2 regions of the Micromonospora sp. NPDC005291 genome follow, and region 2 is predicted to be linked to the other one. Evidence: riboswitches for the same ligand, from Rfam matches in the RefSeq annotation. Region 2 holds a riboswitch; the other holds the start of a gene.
What was found. Region 2 has a riboswitch for thiamine pyrophosphate ahead of ABZT18_RS31510 (ECF transporter S component). Riboswitches for the same ligand answer to the same signal wherever they lie in the genome.
Positions count from the first base shown of each region.

Region 1: another riboswitch for thiamine pyrophosphate. It lies ahead of thiE (thiamine phosphate synthase); the one in region 2 lies ahead of ABZT18_RS31510 (ECF transporter S component).

Region 1 covers NZ_JBEXGR010000003.1:414,860-423,327, forward strand. The annotation lists gene thiO (glycine oxidase ThiO) at 1-1,129, opposite strand, end outside; gene thiE (thiamine phosphate synthase) at 1,126-1,752, opposite strand; TPP riboswitch at 1,747-1,856, opposite strand; gene ABZT18_RS06375 (ThuA domain-containing protein) at 2,168-8,011, shown strand; gene ABZT18_RS06380 (hypothetical protein) at 8,077-8,468, shown strand, end outside.
Region 2 covers NZ_JBEXGR010000045.1:835-9,302, forward strand. The annotation lists gene ABZT18_RS31480 (pirin family protein) at 1-442, shown strand, start outside; gene gndA (NADP-dependent phosphogluconate dehydrogenase) at 718-2,160, opposite strand; gene ABZT18_RS31490 (MTH1187 family thiamine-binding protein) at 2,263-2,559, opposite strand; gene ABZT18_RS31495 (hypothetical protein) at 2,853-3,248, shown strand; gene ABZT18_RS31500 (energy-coupling factor transporter transmembrane component T) at 3,434-4,234, opposite strand; gene ABZT18_RS31505 (ABC transporter ATP-binding protein) at 4,231-5,670, opposite strand; gene ABZT18_RS31510 (ECF transporter S component) at 5,803-6,390, opposite strand; TPP riboswitch at 6,467-6,571, opposite strand; gene ABZT18_RS31515 (alpha/beta fold hydrolase) at 6,679-7,509, shown strand; gene ABZT18_RS31520 (AAC(3) family N-acetyltransferase) at 7,539-8,345, shown strand; gene ABZT18_RS31525 (SIS domain-containing protein) at 8,342-8,468, shown strand, end outside.

The DNA of each region.
Region 1 (8,468 bases), on a different contig from region 2:
CCGCACCAGACCCGGCCGTAGCGCCGGCAGGGAACCGTTCGGGCCCGAAGGGCGCGAGCAGCGGGTCGGGTACGCCGGTGAGCACCAGGTCGGCGATCAGGTCGGCGGTGATCGGGGTGAGCACGATGCCGTGCCGGTGGTGCCCGGTGGCGGCCAGGACGTCGGGCCGGCCGGGCAGCGGCCCGAGGATGGGCGCGTTGTCCGGGGTGCCCGGGCGCAGCCCGGCGATCGCCTCGACCAGGTCGTACTCGGCCAGCTCGGGCAGCAGGTCGACGCCGGCGCGGAGCAGGCGCTGCACGGCACCGGCGGTGACCGTGGTGTCCGGCCGCTCCTCGACCGTCGCGCCGAGCACGACCTCGCCGTCGGCGCGGGGCACCAGGTAGACGGGTTCGCCGTCGGCGTACCCCCGGATCACGTGTCGGAAGCCCGGCGCGCCGCCATCGGGCGCGCGTAGCCGGAGGATCTGGCCCTTCACCGGCCGCACGGGCAGGCTGGTGAGTGCGGCGGCCCCGCAGCCGGCGGCGACCACGGTGATCCGTGCGTCCACGTCGGACAGGTGGTGAACCGCTTGCGGTACGAGCACCGCGCCGGCCCGCTGCGCGGCCGTCCGCAGCGCGGGCACCAGCAATCGGGGGTCGACCTGGTGGTCGGTGGGCGCGAGCGCGCCGCCGCGCACCCGTGGGGCGAGCGCCGGCTCGCGGTCGCGCAGCTCGCTGGGGCGCAGAGGGGTCACGGGCAGGCCCAAACCCTGCTGGTACGCCCAGAGCCGGCGGGCCTCGGCCAGGTCGTCGCTGGTCAGCCCGACCATCAGGGTGCCCTCGGTGCGGTAGCCAATCTCGGCGCCGGTCGCCTCGGCCAGCTCGGCGGCGAACTCCGGCCAGCGGGCGGCGGACGCCAGCAGCAGTCCGGTCAGCTGCCGCTCACCGAAGTACGCCTCGGCGACCGGGGAGAGCATGCCGGCGGCCACCGCCGACGCCCCCGAGCCGGACGCCGGATCGTGCACCGCCACCCGCAGCCCACGGGCGGCGCAGCGCCAGGCGATCGCCAGCCCGATCGGCCCCGCCCCCACCACCGCCACGTCCGGCCGGGCCCGGTCGCTCGATCGCGGTGACGGGAACCGGCCGGTCAGCACGTCAGGGCCTCGATCAGCTCGGCGGTCGCCCGCGCCGGGTCGGCGGCAGCGGAGAGGGCACCGACGACCGCCACGCCGTACGCCCCGGCGGCTCGGAGAGCCGGCACCCGGGCGGCGGTCACTCCGCCGATCGCGATGACCGGCACGTCGACGGCATCGGTGACCGCGCGTACCCCCGCGGCGCCGATCGGGTCCGGCAGGCCGGACTTGGTGCTGGTGGTGTGGCACGGCCCGACGCCCAGGTAGCTGGCGCCCGCCGTGACGGCCTCGGTCGCCGTTCCCGGCGCGCGGGCGGTGGCTCCCAGCACGCCGGTGGGGCCGAGCACCCGGCGGGCGGCGGCGACCGGCAGGTCGTCCGCTCCGACGTGCCCGCCGGCGGCGCCCACTGCCAGCGCCACGTGCAACCGGTCGTTGACCAGGCAGGTCGCCCCGTACGGCGTGCAGAGCGCCAGCACCCGCCGGGCCAGGTCGTACGCCTCGCGGTCGGTGGCGGAATCCTCGACCCGGACCTGCACCACGAGGTCGGCGCGGGCCGCCGTGAGGGCGGCCCGGACCACGGTGAGTGGGTCCCGCCCCGGTCGGGTGTCGGTGATCAGATGCAGTCGTCCTAGGGACGGCACGGCAACGCTCCTCCCTGCGCCGGCATTACCCGGATCAGGTTCGACGGTCGGGGGCTGTCAGCCCCCCTCTCAGCCCGGTACACCGGACTCCCGTGGGTTACTTGCGTGTCACCGTACGACAGATCCGCCGGTCTGCCAAGGCGTGGTTCGGCGGCGGCCGGTGGGCCGGGCCGCGCCGAAAAGAGCGAGAAACCTGGGGCACTTCATGTGGTCCTGATCGGTTTGTCGCCTGCCGTTGCAGAACCGTTACCCGCCCGCATCTTGCCCGACATTGAGCAAGTCGAATTAATTTGTTTAGCGATTCGACAAAATGCTGGTGTGGGCACCCTGGCACGGTGTCACCACCGGCTCCATCCGGGACGGTCTTCGGCGAGCCGGCCCCGCGATCCCTGTCCACTGCGACATAGGAGGCGGCGTGCCCCGTTCTCGTCGTGCCCGCGTACCCATCACCGCGACTCTGATCTCCCTGGCTGTCGCCTCGACGACCCTGTTCGGCATGCCCGCGCAGGCGGCTCCGGCCGCCGCGCAGGTCCCCCCGCGAGAGGCGCCCGCCGCAGCCCCGGTCACCCAGGTGGTGCCGAAGCCGGCAAAGGCCGCCGACGATCCCTTCTCCGTCCTCGTCTTCTCCAAGACCGCCGGCTTCCGGCACGACTCCATCCCCACCGGGGTCGCCGCCATCCAACAGCTCGGTGCCGCCAACGGATTCACCGTGGACAACTCCGAGGACGGCGCCGCATTCAGCGACGCCAACCTGGCGAAGTACAAGGCGGTGATCTGGCTCTCCACCACCGGTGACGTCCTCGACGCCGAGCAGCAGGCGGCGTTCGAGCGCTACGTCCGTGCCGGTGGCGGTTACGTCGGCATCCACGCCGCGTCGGACACCGAGTACAGCTGGGCCTGGTACGGCGATCTGGTCGGCGCGTACTTCGCCAACCACCCGGCGAACCAGCAGGCCACGGTCAAGGTGGAGGACCACGCCCACCCGTCCACGGCCGAGCTGCCGGACCGCTGGTCCCGGTTCGACGAGTGGTACAACTACCAGACCAACCCCCGGCCGGACGTGCACGTGCTGGCCAGCCTGGACGAGAAGAGCTACACCGCGGGGGCCGGCGCGATGGGTGCCGACCACCCGATCGCCTGGTGCCAGGACTTCGACGGTGGCCGATCCTGGTACACCGGAGGCGGGCACACCCGGGAGTCGTACGCCGAGCCCGAGTTCCTCTCCCACCTGCTCGGTGGCATCCAGACCGCGGCCGGTGTCGCGGCTGGCGACTGCGGCGCCTCGAAGACCGCGAACTTCGAGAAGGTCACGCTGGACAGCAACACCAGCAACCCGATGGAGCTGGACATCGCCCCCGACGGGCGGGTCTTCTACATCGAGCGCGACGGTCGCGTGCAGATCGTCAAGCCGGACACCGGCAGCACCGTCACCGCCGTCGACCTGGACGTCTTCACCGGCAACGAGGACGGCCTCATCGGCATCCGGCTCGACCCGGGCTTCGCCACCAACAAGTGGGTGTATCTCTACTACGCCCCGAACGACGGGGTCACCCGCAACCTGCTGTCCCGGTTCACCGTGACCGGCGACACCATCGACCCGGCCAGTGAGAAGCAGGTGCTGCGGGTCGACACCCAGCGCAACACCTGCTGCCACGCCGGCGGCAGCATGACCTTCGACGGCGCGGGCAACCTCTACCTGGCCACCGGTGACAACACCAACCCGTTCGAGTCGAGCGCGTACTCGCCGCTCGACGAGCGGCCGGGCCGCCAGGACTACGACTCGCAGCGCACCTCCGCCAACACCAACGACCTGCGCGGCAAGGTGATCCGGATCCACCCGGAGGACGACGGGACGTACACCGTCCCATCGGGCAACCTCTTCGCGCCGGGCACCGAGAAGACCCGTCCCGAGATCTACGCGATGGGCTTCCGCAACCCGTTCCGGATCGGCACGGACCCGAAGACCAACACGCTGTACGTCGCGGACTACGGCCCGGACGCCAACGCGGACAACCCGACCCGGGGCCCACGGGGCCTGGTCGAGTGGAACGTCGTCACCCCCGGCAACTACGGCTGGCCGTACTGCACGGGGACGAACGAGGCGTACAACGACTACACGTTCCCGTCCGGCCCGAGCGGCGCGAAGTTCGACTGCGCGGCGCCGGTGAACAACTCGCCCAACAACACCGGCCTGACCAACCTCCCGCCGGTCGTTCCGGCGACCGTCGACTACGGGTACGCCGGTGACGCGCGGTACCCGGAGATCGGCGGCGGCGGCGCCCCGATGGGCGGCCCGGTCTACCGGTACGACGCGGACCTCAACTCCAACCGCAAGTGGCCGGCCTACTACGACGGCAAGGCGCTGCTCGGCGAGTGGAACCAGTCGAAGATGTACACGATGCAGCTGACCGCCGACGGTAAGTCGTTGGTGGACATCAACCAGTTGCTCACCGGGATGAGCATGGTCCGGCCGATGGACTTCGAGTTCGGCCCGGACGGCGCGCTGTACCTGATCGAGTGGGGCACTGGCTTCGGCGGCAACAACGACGACTCCGGCATCTACCGGATCGACTACACCGCCGGTGACCGCGCGCCCATCGCGGTGGCGGCCGCCACCCCGACCTCGGGGCCCGCCCCGTTGACGGTCACCTTCTCCAGCGCCGGCTCTCGCGACCCGGACGGTGGCACGCTCACCTACGCCTGGACCTTCGGCGACGGGCAGACCTCGACCGAGGCCAACCCGACGCACACGTACGCGACGGCGGGCAGCTTCACCGCCCAACTCACCGTCACCAACCCGAAGGGCCGTACCGCGGTGGCCAACGTGCCGGTCACCGTGGGCAACACCGCGCCGACGGTAACCATCGAGTTCCCGCCGGACGGAGGCTTCTTCAACTGGGGTGACCAGGTCCGCTACACGATCAAGGCGACCGACCCGGAGGACGGGCAGATCGACTGCGACCGGGTGCAGCTGCAGGTGCTGCTCGGTCACGACGAGCACGCCCACCCGCTGGAGCAGCACACCGGCTGCACCGGCACCGTCCAGACGTCACTCGCCTCCGGGCACGGCGCCGAGGCGAACGTCTTCGCGGTCTTCGAGGCCACCTACACCGACGACGGCGGCGCTGGCGGGTCCGGCCCGCTCACCGGCCGGGCCATCGAGATCCTTCAGCCCAAGCAGAAGCAGGCCGAGTACTTCACCGCCACCGGGCGTGCGCCGGTGAGCACCGGCGGCGGAGACGCCGGTGTGCAGCGGGAGACCGGCGCCGACACCGCCGGCGGCGGCCAGAACATCGCGTTCATCGAGGACGGCGACTGGTGGTCGGTCGCTCCGGCGGACCTGACCAACATCACCGAGATCCGGTTCCGGGCCGCCTCGGCCGCCGCTGGCGGTCGGATCGAGGTCCGCGCGGGCGCGGTTGACGGACCGGTGGTCGCCACGGCCACCGTGCCGGCGACCGGCGCGTGGCAGACGTACACGGACGTGAGCGCGCCGGTCACCGGTGCCGCAAGCGGCTCGCTGTACTTCCTGGCCCGCGATCCGAACGGCGGGACAGGCTCGCTGTTCAACGTCAACTGGATGGACTTCGTCGGCCGCGGCGTCACCGAGAACGCGCCGCCGGTGGTCAGCGCCACCGCCACCCCGGCCACCGGCACCGCGCCGGTCACCGTCGCCTTCGACGGCACGGCCACCGACGCCGAGGGGGACACCCCTCTGACGTACGCCTGGGACTTCGGTGACGGAGGCACGGCGGCCACCCTGGACGCCAGCCACACCTACACCAGCCCGGGCACCTTCACGGCCACCCTCACGGTGACCGACAGCAAGGGTGCCAAGGCCTACGCCGCGGTGCCGGTGCGGGTGGACGCGCCCGACACGTCCTGCTTCGGGGCACGTTCGGACGACTTCAACGGCACCAGCCTCGACAAGGGCCGGTGGACCAGCGTGGTCCGGGAAAACCAGCTCTACTCGGTCAGTGGCGGCGCGCTGCGGCTGCCCACGGGGGTGGGCGACCTCTACGGCGCTCGCAACGATGCCACCAACCTGGTGCTCCAGGCGGCCCCGACCGGCGCCTGGGAGATGACCACCAAGGTCACCCTGCCGGTGACGGCCAACTACCAGCAGGCTGGCGTGCTCGTGTACGGCGACGACGACAACTACGCCAAGCTCGACCTGCTGTACAACGGCAGTCGGCGGGTGGAGTTCATCCGGGAGACGGCCGCCACGCCGCGCAACGATGCCGCCGACAGCGCCGCCGCACCGGCGGGTGACACCGTGTACCTGCGGATCACCAGCGACGGGACGAACCTGACCGCGTCCGCCTCGGGCGACGGACAGACCTTCACCCCGGTCGGCCGATCGGCCGAGCTCGCCGGCATCACCAACCCACGGATCGGGGTCTTCGCGCTCAACGGCGGCACCGAGGCACCGGTGGTCGACGCGGCCTTCGACTCGTTCCGGGTCACGCCGGACGCCCCGGCCGGGCCGGTCGATCCGTCGGACGAGTTCACCGGCGGCTCGCTGGACAAGTGCCGGTGGGACGCGATCCTGCGGGAGGACCCGACGGGTTACCGGGTCACCGGTGGCGCGCTGCGGATCGACGTGCCCAACGGTGACATCTACGGCACCGACAACACCGGGCCGAAGAACTTCATCCTCCAGACCGCGCCGTCCGGCGACTGGACCCTGGAGACGAAGGTCGACGGCAGCCTGCTGAACGAGCAGTACCAGCAGGCCGGTCTGCTCGTGCAGGCCGACGACGACAACTACCTGAAGTTCGACTTCATCGCGGACAACCAGGCCGGCCAGACGGTGACGCGGCGGATCGAGTTCCGCAGCGAGATCGCCGGGACGGTGCAGAACCCGCAGCCGGAGGCGGCCAACCTGACCGATGCCGTGTGGCATCTGCGGCTGGCCCGCACCGGTGACACGTTCACCGCGTCGTACTCGGCGGACGGCACGACCTGGACCGCGTTGACGGCGCTGACCAACAGCGCGGTCGGTGCCACCCCGAAGGTCGGGCTGTTCACCCTCGGCGCCAACCAGACGGCCTCGAAGACCGCCTCGTTCGACTACTTCCGGCTCAGCACGGAGGTGGCCGACGACGAGACCGCACCGGTTACCACGGCGGCGGTTTCCGGCACCCCGACCGACGGGTGGCACACCGGGCCGGTGACGATCACGCTCACCGGTGCCGACGAGGCCGGCGGTAGCGGGCTCGCCGGCACGGCGTACCAGCTGGACGGGGCCACCACCTGGACGGACTACACGGCACCGGTGCAGGTCAGCGGGGACGGCGAGCACGAACTGCGGTTCCGCTCGACGGACGAGGCGGGCAACGTGGAGTCGACGAAGACCGTCTCGGTCAAGATCGACACCACCGCGCCGGTGACCTCGGCGACGTTCGCTCCGGCGAACGACGCCGGCTGGCACGACGGGACGATCCCGGTCGTGCTGACCTCGACCGATGCCGGGTCCGGCGTCAGGACGGTGGAGTGGTCGCTGGACGGTGGCGCCTGGACGCCGTACACGACGCCGGTCCAGGTGACCGGTGACGGGCAGCACGAGCTGCTGTTCCGCTCGACCGACAAGGTGGGCAACGCCGAGACGCTCAAGTCGGCGGTGCTGCGCATCGACGGCACCAAGCCGACGCTGCTGGTGTCCGGGATCGCCGACGGCCAGCTCTACGGCGACAGCCAGGACGTCCGGGTGTCCTGGCAGGCCGTCGACCCGACCTCGGGCATCGCGACCGTGGTCGGCCAGTTGGACGGCAACGCGTACGCCAGCGGCACTCTGCAGGCCATGTACGAGCTGCCGCTCGGCCTGCACGAGCTGACCGTGACCGCGACCGACAAGGCGGGCAACAAGACCACCTCGACGGTCCGGTTCTTCGTCACCACCTCGTTCCGGGACATGCAGGGTCTGCTGGACCGGTTCAAGGCGACGGGGCGGCTCTCGGCCAAGGCGCACAAGCAGCTGATCAACAAGCTCGACGCGGTCCGCAAGTCTGAGGCGGCCGGCGACGACAAGGCGGCGGTCAGGCAGCTGACCGCGTTCCGGACGCTCGCCGCCGACGCCACGCTGGTGCCGGAGGCGGAGATCCGGGATGTCCTGATCCGGGACGCCGATGCCATGATCGTCCGGCTCGGCGGCGCGGCCAGCAAGGCCGGAGTGAAGGCGAACGACGGCGAACCGGTCAAGGGCACCGGACGGCTCGGTGGCGATGCCACCCGGCTCGCACCCGGTCGCCAGCTCTGATCCGACGAGGCCCCTCCCCGACGCTGCGGCGTCGGGGAGGGGCCTCCCTCATCCCTAGTGGGGAGATGCCCGTGACGGGTATCCGCAAGGTGCTGGCCGCCGTGTTCGCCGGACTGGCCCTGACCCTGGTCACCGCGACCCCGGCGGCCGCTCAGACCGACAAACTCAAGCTGGCGGTTGCCGGCGACGGGGCCGAAGGGGTCACCATCCAGGCCACCTACGCCGATGGCCGTCGGCTGGACAAGCTGGTGCGGTTGATCCTCACCGCCACCGGCCCGGACGGACAAGAGCTCGGGCCGGTACAACTCGAACCGGCACCCGAGGGCCAGGGCTTCTACACCACCGGTCCGCTGCTCTCCGCCGGCAGTTGGCGGGTGAAGGTGAACGCCCCCGCTCCGCATCAGAGCGAGGCCACCGCCACGGTGCAGGCCAAGCCGCAGGCGCAGGCCCCGAGACA
Region 2 (8,468 bases):
CTCGGAGAAGAACGACGCCTGGCGACTCAACAATCAGGAGCCGCACACCGACCCGGTCCACTTCGTGCAGATGTGGGTGCTCCCCGACGAGGAGGGCGTCGACCCCGGCTACGAGCAGTTGGAGATCGAGGACGAGCTGCTGCGGGGCGGCCTGGTGCCGATCGCCTCCGGGATGGACCGCTACGACGGAGCGTCCGCGATCCGGATCCGCAACCAGTACGCCACCCTGCACGCCGCCCGACTCGCCCCCGGCGACGAGGTCACCATCCCGGACGCGCCCTTCGTGCACCTGTACGTGCCCAACGGCACGGTGACCCTGGAGGGCAGCGGCCCGCTCGGCACCGGCGACGCGGCCCGGCTCACCATGACCGGTGGCCGCCGAGTCAGCGCCGCCGAGCCGGCCGAGATCCTCGTCTGGGAAATGCACGCCACAGCCGCCTAACCACCCTCCCTCCCCCCCCGAGCCCCACCACTCACCCTGCCCCCACCCCACCCCCACCCCCGACGACCTCCGCCCGCCTGCCCCTCCGCCCTCGTCGATCTAGGGCATATCGCTGCGCTTGAAGATCAGCTTGCAGAGATATGCCCTAGATCGACGAGGGCGAGGGCGAGGGCGAGGGCGAGGGCGAGGGCGAGGGCGAGGGCGAGGGCGAGGGCGGGGGAGGGGTGGGGTGGGGGGGTGCGGGGGTGCGGGCGGGGGTGGCAGGGGCCGGTGGGTTAGGCGGGGGATTCTGTGCGGTTGGCGGCCCAGGTGGTGTGGAACGAGCCATCGCGGTCGACGCGTTGGTAGGTGTGCGCGCCGAAGTTGTCCCGTAGGCCCTGGATCAGGGCGGCGGGCAGCCGCTCGGCGCGTAGCGCGTCGAAGTACGCCAGCGACGACGAGAACGCGGGCGTCGGCACACCGGCCCGCGCCGCGTCGGCCACCACCCGCCGCCAGCTTGGCACGCCAGCGCCGACAGCCTCGGCGAAGTACGGCGCCACCAGCAGCGTCGGCAGGTCGGGCTGCTCGTCGTACGCCTCGCGGATCCGGTTGAGGAAGCGGGCCCGGATGATGCAGCCGCCCCGCCAGATCGTCGCCGTGCCGCCGAGGTTGATGTCCCAGTCGTACTCCTGGCTGCCGGCGCGGATGTGGTCGAAGCCCTGCGCGTACGCGACGATCTTGGAGGCGAGCAGCGCCCGGCGGACGTCCTCGACGAACGCCTCCCGGTCGGCGACCTGCCACTTCTCACCCGCGTCGGGGAACGCCCGGCGGGCCGCCTCCCGTTGGTCGACGTGCCCGGAGAGCGAGCGGGCGAAGGTCGCCTCGGCGATCCCGGTGATCGGGATGCCCAGGTCCAGGGCGCTCTGCACGGTCCAGCGCCCGGTGCCCTTCTGCTCGGCCCGGTCCTGCACGATGTCCACGAACGGTCGGCCGGTAGCCGCGTCGGTGTGCGCGAGCACATCGGCGGTGATTTCGATGAGGAACGACTCCAGCTCGCCGTTGTTCCAGTCGCGGAAGATCTCCGCGATCTCCGCCGGCTCCGCGCCCAGACCGGCCCGGAGCAGGTCGTACGCCTCGGCGATCAGCTGCATGTCGGCGTACTCGATGCCGTTGTGGACCATCTTGACGAAGTGCCCGGCGCCGTCCGGCCCGACGTGCGTGCAGCACGGCACACCATCGACCTGGGCGGCGATCTTCTCGAACATCGGACCGAGCCTGGCGTACGACTCGGCCGAGCCGCCCGGCATGATGCTCGGGCCGCGCAGCGCGCCCTCCTCGCCACCGGAGACACCGGTGCCGCTGAAGTGCAGCCCCTGCGCGCGCAGCGACTCCTCCCGACGGCGGGTGTCGGCGAAGTGGGCGTTGCCGCAGTCGACGATGATGTCTCCCTCCTCCAGCAGCGGCACCAACTCGTCGATCACCGCATCGGTGGGCGCACCCGCCTTGACCATCACGATCACCGCGCGGGGCCGTTCCAGCGACGCCACGAACTCGGCCATCGTCTCGCCGGGCACGAACGTGCCCTCGTCGCCGTGCTCGGCGATCAGGCTGCGGGTGCGCTCCGGCGAGCGGTTGTGCACCGCCACCGTGAAGCCGTTGCGGGCCAGGTTGCGGGCCACATTGCGACCCATCACCGCCAGCCCGGTCACACCGATCTGCGCCGTCGCCTGCTCAGCCATCCGTGCCGCCACCTCTCGCCGTCGTACTGCCGTGCTGCGACCGTATCGCGGCGCAGGGCGACGCGGGCGCGTCGTCGACAGCAGGTCACCGGCTGGTAGCGCTCAGCCCTGGGACAGGCGATCCTCCACGTGTGCCACCTTCGAGGTGAGCGCATCGGTCACTCCCGGCCGGATGTCGGCCTTGAGCACCACGCTCACCCGCGGCGCCTGCGCGGCCACCACGTCGACCGCCCGCTTGACCACCGCCATCACCTCGTCCCACTCACCCTCGACAGTGGTGAACATGGCATCGGTGCGGTTGGGCAGGCCCGAGTCGCGGACCACCCGCACCGCCTCGGCGACCAGGTCACCGACGGCCTCACCGACACCGAGCGGGGTTACCGAGAAAGCGATCAGCATGCCGTCGATGGTGCCAGGAAAATTGGCTGCGCCGACGTACGCCCACCCGATAGCGTGCGGGCATGCGTAACTGACGCCCTTTCTCCGAGCCGGCCCGCCGCCCCGCGTCGCGGACCGTGCGCTCCCGGGCGTCCCGCATCTCCCACCCGCCGTTGCGCGGTGCTGGCGCTGCCCGACCCCGGTGAGCAGTCCCTTCCCCGTTCGACCGTCGCGCTGCGGCGGTCACCAGCCGACCCGACCGACCGCCGGAGCGCGGGACCGGCGGTGACGGATCGGCACCGAAGGAGGCCCGGATGCCTGCCAGGCGTAACCCGAAGAAGTCCCGTACCCCCAGAGCAACGCCGCTCGGCACCGACCCGGCGGCCGGCCACGGCCCGCTCCAACCAATCCGCCCCGACCTCGACCTCGACCTCGCGGTCAAACCTGCGCTGCCGGCGGTGTTGGTTGAGCCCGTGCTGCCGGCAGCGGTGGTTGAGCCGGCGTTGCCGGGGGCGGTGCTGGGTGAGCCGACGCCGTCGGTTGACGTGCCGGCAGTAGTCGACGCGCCGGTGGTGGCTGATCTGCCGAAGGCGGCGAAGCCGCCGACGGCACCGACGGCCGGACCCCCTCAGGGGGGCGGGAACCGCTCGGCTGGCGGCCGTAGCCAACAAGCCGGCCAGACCCGCCGCTACGCCTTCCGCCGCAGCTGACCGTCCCGTCCCGTCCCGCCGCACCGCCGCGCTGTCCCGGCGCCGCGGACGGTGGTCGCAATATCGGGGATGTTGCTGCCTCACCGCCCAGTGATGCAGCAACATCCCCGATGTTGTGTGGATCATGCCGGCCCGGTGCGGTGCGGTGCGGACAGGTTCGCTGCGGGGCGCCGGGTGGGCGGGAGTTAGCTGATCAGGGGGCGGAAGGTGCCGAGTAGCACGCTTGTTGTCAGGGCGGCGCCGGCCAGGGCGACCGCCCCGGCGATGAGCAGCCCGTCGGCGCGGTCGAAGCGCTGGCGGCGGGCCACGGTCCGAGGCGTGTCGCCGTCGAAGCCCCGCGCGTCCATCGCGACGGCCAGCCGGGTGCCCCGGCGGATCGCCCCGACCAGCAGCGCGAACGCGGTGGAGGCGAACAGCCGCAGCTTCGCCACCGGGTTGCGTCCCGCGTCGACTCCCCGCGCCCGCCGAGCCATGCTGATCATCTGCCATTCCTGACCGAGTAGCGGCACCAGCCGGAACGCGGCCAGTGCCCCGATGGCGAACCGGGCCGGCGCCTTCACGTTCTGGATCAACGCGTCGGCCAGGTCGGTGGGGTCGGTGGTCGCGAAGACGATCACACCGGGCAGGGCCACCGCGAACACCCGCAGCACCAGGCCGAGCGCGGTGAGCAGCACGCCGGTGCTCACCAGCACCGGCCCCACGTCCAGCAGGACCCGGCCGGACCGGTCGGCGGCGAAGAGCACCAAAGTGACCAGGATGCCGGCGGCACTGAGTAGCAGTGGCCACGCGCGCCGGGCCAGCACCCGGTAGCGGATGCCGAACAGGGGCAGCACGGCGAGTTCGAGCGCGATGGCGATCGCCGGGGCCACCGGGTCGAGGGTGGCCAGCAGGGTGAATGAGAAGACCAGCGCGGCGGCGACCTTCGCCACCGGGTTACGACGGGCCAACGGCGCATCGGGCGCGGCGACCGGCTCAATGCTGATCATCGGGTGCCGTCCGGGTCGGTCACGGTCCGCTCGAGGGTGACGGTGCGGTCGGCGAGCGCCGCGACGAAATCCGCGTCGTGGGTGACCGCGACCACGCCGTGCCCGGCGTCCCGCAGGTCGGCGAAGAGGTCGACCAACTCCCGCCAGGTCCGCCGGTCCTGGCCGAAGGTGGGTTCGTCGCAGATCAGCAGGCGGGGCGCCGTGGCCAGGGCGGTCGCCACGCTCAGCCGCCGCGCCTCACCACCCGAGAGGGTGTACGGGTTGGCGGCGGCGAGCCGGGCCAGTCGCAGCCGCTCCAGCAGCCCGGCCACGGTCTCCTTGACGGCCGCCTCGGGTTGACCGGTCCGGCGCGGGCCGAGCGCCAGCTCGTCGAAGACGGTGCTGGTGACGAATTGGTGCTCCGGATCCTGGAAGACCGAGCCGATCCGCCGGGCCAGCGCGGGCGCTCGCCAACGGTGCGGGGGACTGCGGTGATCCGGCCCGGCCAGCTCGGCGGACGCGGTGACCCTTCCGGTGCCCGGACGGAGGAGCCCGCCGAGCAGCAACGCCAGGGTGGACTTGCCGGCGCCGTTGGGTCCGCGTACGGCGAGTGCCTCGCCGGCGCGTACCCCCAGGTCGGTGGAGCCCAGCCGGGGCGGCAGGCCGAGCCGGTCGGCGGTGAGCAGGAGTTCTTCGGGAGCGGCGGTGGCCGGCCGGGGCGCGACCGGGTGACCGGGCACCCACACGCCCTCGGCGGCCAGGGTGGCACCGTGTGCGGCGAAGACCGCCGCCGGCGTACCGTCCGCTCGGACGCCGCCGCCCGGCTCCAGGACGACCACCCGGTCGACCAGCGGCAGTGCCTCGGTCACCCGGTGTTCGACCAGGATCAGCGTGGTGTCGGCGTCCAGTGCGCCGGCCACGGCCTGCCGGACCAGGTCGGCACCGGCGGGATCGAGGTTGGCGGTCGGCTCGTCGAGCAGCAGCAGGGCGGGGCGCAGGGCCAGCGCGCCGGCCAGGGCGAGGCGTTGCTGCTCGCCGCCGGAGAGCGCGGCGGTGTTGCGGTCCCGGGAGTACGGGAAGCCGACCCGGCGCAGTGCCTCGTCCACCCGGGGCCAGATCTCGTCGGCCGGAACGCCCCGGTTCTCCAGGCCGAACGCGACGTCGTCACCGCAGCGGGCCATCACCAGTTGGGTCTCCGGGTCCTGGAAGACGATGCCGACCCGTTCGCGCCCCTTGCGCGGGTCGAGCCCGTCGATCTCGACGGTGCCCTCCTGCTCGCCGGAGTCCTCAGGCAGCAGCCCGGCCAGCGCGCTGAGCAGGGTGCTCTTGCCGGCCCCCGAAGGCCCGAGCAGCAGAACCCGCTCCCCAGCCTCGACCCGCAGATCAACCCCGCGCACAGCCCAGTTACGCCGCCCAGCGTGCCGCCACCCGAACCCCCGCAGCAGTACCCCGCCCACCAACCCCCACCCCCATTCCCTCTCGCCCCCACCCGGTCCCCGCCGGCCGCATCCCGTTCGTTGATCAAGAGGTTCGCGTCAGAAAATCGCTTCCCGTTGACGAAAACCTCTTGATCAACGCGGCCAGGTGGGTCAGATCAGGGCGCGGTCCCGGGCTACCGGGAAGCGGTCCAGGACGCCGGTCTTGGCCAGGGCCTGGGTCAGCAACCAGCCGCCGGCACCGGCGATCACGGTGGCGCTGACGATGGTGAGCAGCGCGTACGGGATGCGGTAGTCGGTCAGCGCGTAGTCGACGTTCCAGATGAAGAAGTCGAACAGCGCGGCGCTGAGACCGGTCAACGCGCCGGCCAGCACTGCGGTCGGCAGGCGGAACGACCGGTACCGGAAGGCGGCGAACGCCAACTCGGCCCCGATGCCCTGCACGATGCCCTGCGGGATCACCGTGCCGGCCCACTGGCTGCCCAGCAGCGCGGAGAGGACCGCGGCCACCGTCTCGCAGTAGAGCGCGGCGCCGGGCTTGCGGATGACCAGACCGCCGATCACGGCCGGCATCAGCCAGACGCCGTAGAGCAGCGTCTGCGCCGGCGGGAAGAAGGCGAACGCACCCTCGGTGGCACTCCAGATCAGGCCCCAGGCCCAGAAGATGACGCCGAAGGCGACCGCGATCACCGAGGCGACCACGATGTCGATGGTCCGCCAACGGTTGGTGGTGTTGTCCATGTTTGCTCCCAGTTCAAGTGACAAGAACCAGGAGAAGACGCACGCCGCACGCCCGGTGGCACCGGACGGCGGCGCGGCTGGAGGTCGACCGAACTCCCTGCGCTGGCATTACCCAGATCAGGTTCGAGGGTCTGCGGGCGTGCCCGCACTCTCAGCGCTGTGCGCTCCCCTGTCGGATGTGAAGTTGTCTCGCTGACGCTAGCACCGACCGGGCTGCTGGCCCAGGAGGGCATCCGCCTGACCTGCGGGGAGCACCCGGCTCGTCGTCGGCTGGGTACGCTTCCGATCATGCGGGTCGACGCGCGAGGTTTCACGTTCGAGGTAACAACCGGCGGTCCTGCGGACGGCGTACCCGTCCTGCTGCTGCACGGTTTCCCTCAGCACAGCGGCGAATGGGACGACGTGGTGCCGGCGCTGCACGCGGGCGGGCTGCGCACGTACGCGCTGGACCAGCGCGGATACTCGCCGGGCGCCCGGCCGACGGCGGTAGCCGACTACCGGATTCCCGAGCTGGTCGCCGATGTCGTGGCCGTGCTCGACGCCCTCGGGTTGGACGCCGTGCACCTGGTCGGCCACGACTGGGGCGCGATCGTGGCCTGGGCGGTGGCTGCCCAGCACCCCGATCGGGTCCGCACGCTGACCGGGGTGTCCGTGCCGCATCCGGCGGCCATGGCGCACGCCCTGGCCACCGACGGTCAGCAGAAGGCCCGCTCGTCGTACATTGCGCTGTTCCGCAAGCCGGGCAAGGCGGAGAAGGTGCTGCTGGCCTGGAACGCGACCGCGCTGCGCAAGCTGCTCGGTGGGGTGGGCGACGCGTCCCGGGTGGACCGCTACGCCAACCCGATGCGCGAGCCGGGGGCGCTCACTGTCGCCCTGAACTGGTACCGGGCGATGTCCCGCGCCGACCTGGCCGCCGTCGGCCCGGTCGCGGTGCCCACCACGTACGTCTGGAGTGACCGGGACGTCGCCATCGGCCGGACCGCCGCCGAGGCGTGCGCGGCGAACGTCACCGGGGACTACCGCTTCGTGCAGCTGACCGGGGTGAGTCACTGGATCCCGGACGCGGCGCCCGGCCTGCTCGCCGAGGCGATCCTGGCCCGAGCCGGCGGAACGGCCTGAGCCGTGCAGGTCAGCGAGGGAGGGCCACCGTGACGACGGACGCCAGCGGCTTGGGCACCCGGCGCTCCCTCGCCGCGCAGCTGCGCCTGCTGGGCGTACGCCCCGGCGCGACGCTGCTGGTGCACGCCGCGCTGCGTCCGCTGGGCTTCATCAGCGGCGGGCCGCACGCGGTGGTGCTCGCCCTGCGCGACGCGCTGGGCCCGGACGGCACGATCGTGGTGCCCACCCATACGCCGGACAACAGCGATCCGGCGCAGTGGCGTAACCCACCGGTGCCGGCGGACTGGTGGCCGCTGATCCGCTCGGAGATGCCGGGCTTCGACCCGTCGGTCACGCCGAGCCGGTACATGGGTGTGCTCGCCGAGACGGTCCGCGGCTGGCCCGGTGCCATGCGCAGCTCCCATCCGCAGGTGTCGTTCGCCGCGCTCGGGCCGGCCGCCGAGCAGGTGGTGGCCGGGCACACCCTGATCGACATGCTCGGCGAGGGCTCCCCGCTGGCCCGGCTCTACGACCTGGACGCCGACGTGTTGCTGCTCGGTGTGGACCACTCCGCGAGCACCTCGCTGCACCTGGCCGAGTACCGCTGCCTGGGCTCGCCCCGTGAGCGGATCGGTGCCGCGGTGCGCACCGCCGACGGTGGCCGCGAATGGGTGTGGTGGCAGGACGTACGGCTCGACGCGGACGACTTCGGCGCGTTGGGCACGGACCTGGAGGCCACCGGGGCGGTTCGCACCGGCTCGGTGGGCGTCGGGTCCGGCAGGTTGATGCGCCAGCGGGCGGCGGTCGACTTCGCGGTGCGCTGGCTGGCCCGAAACCGGACGACGGAGGACGCATGACGGTGAGTGCCGAGGACTATCTGACCGTGGTGACCGAGACGATCGGCCGGGTGGCCGCCAGTCAGCGGGAGGCGGTGGGACGAGCTGCCGACCTGATCGCCGACGGGGTGCGCGCCGACGGCG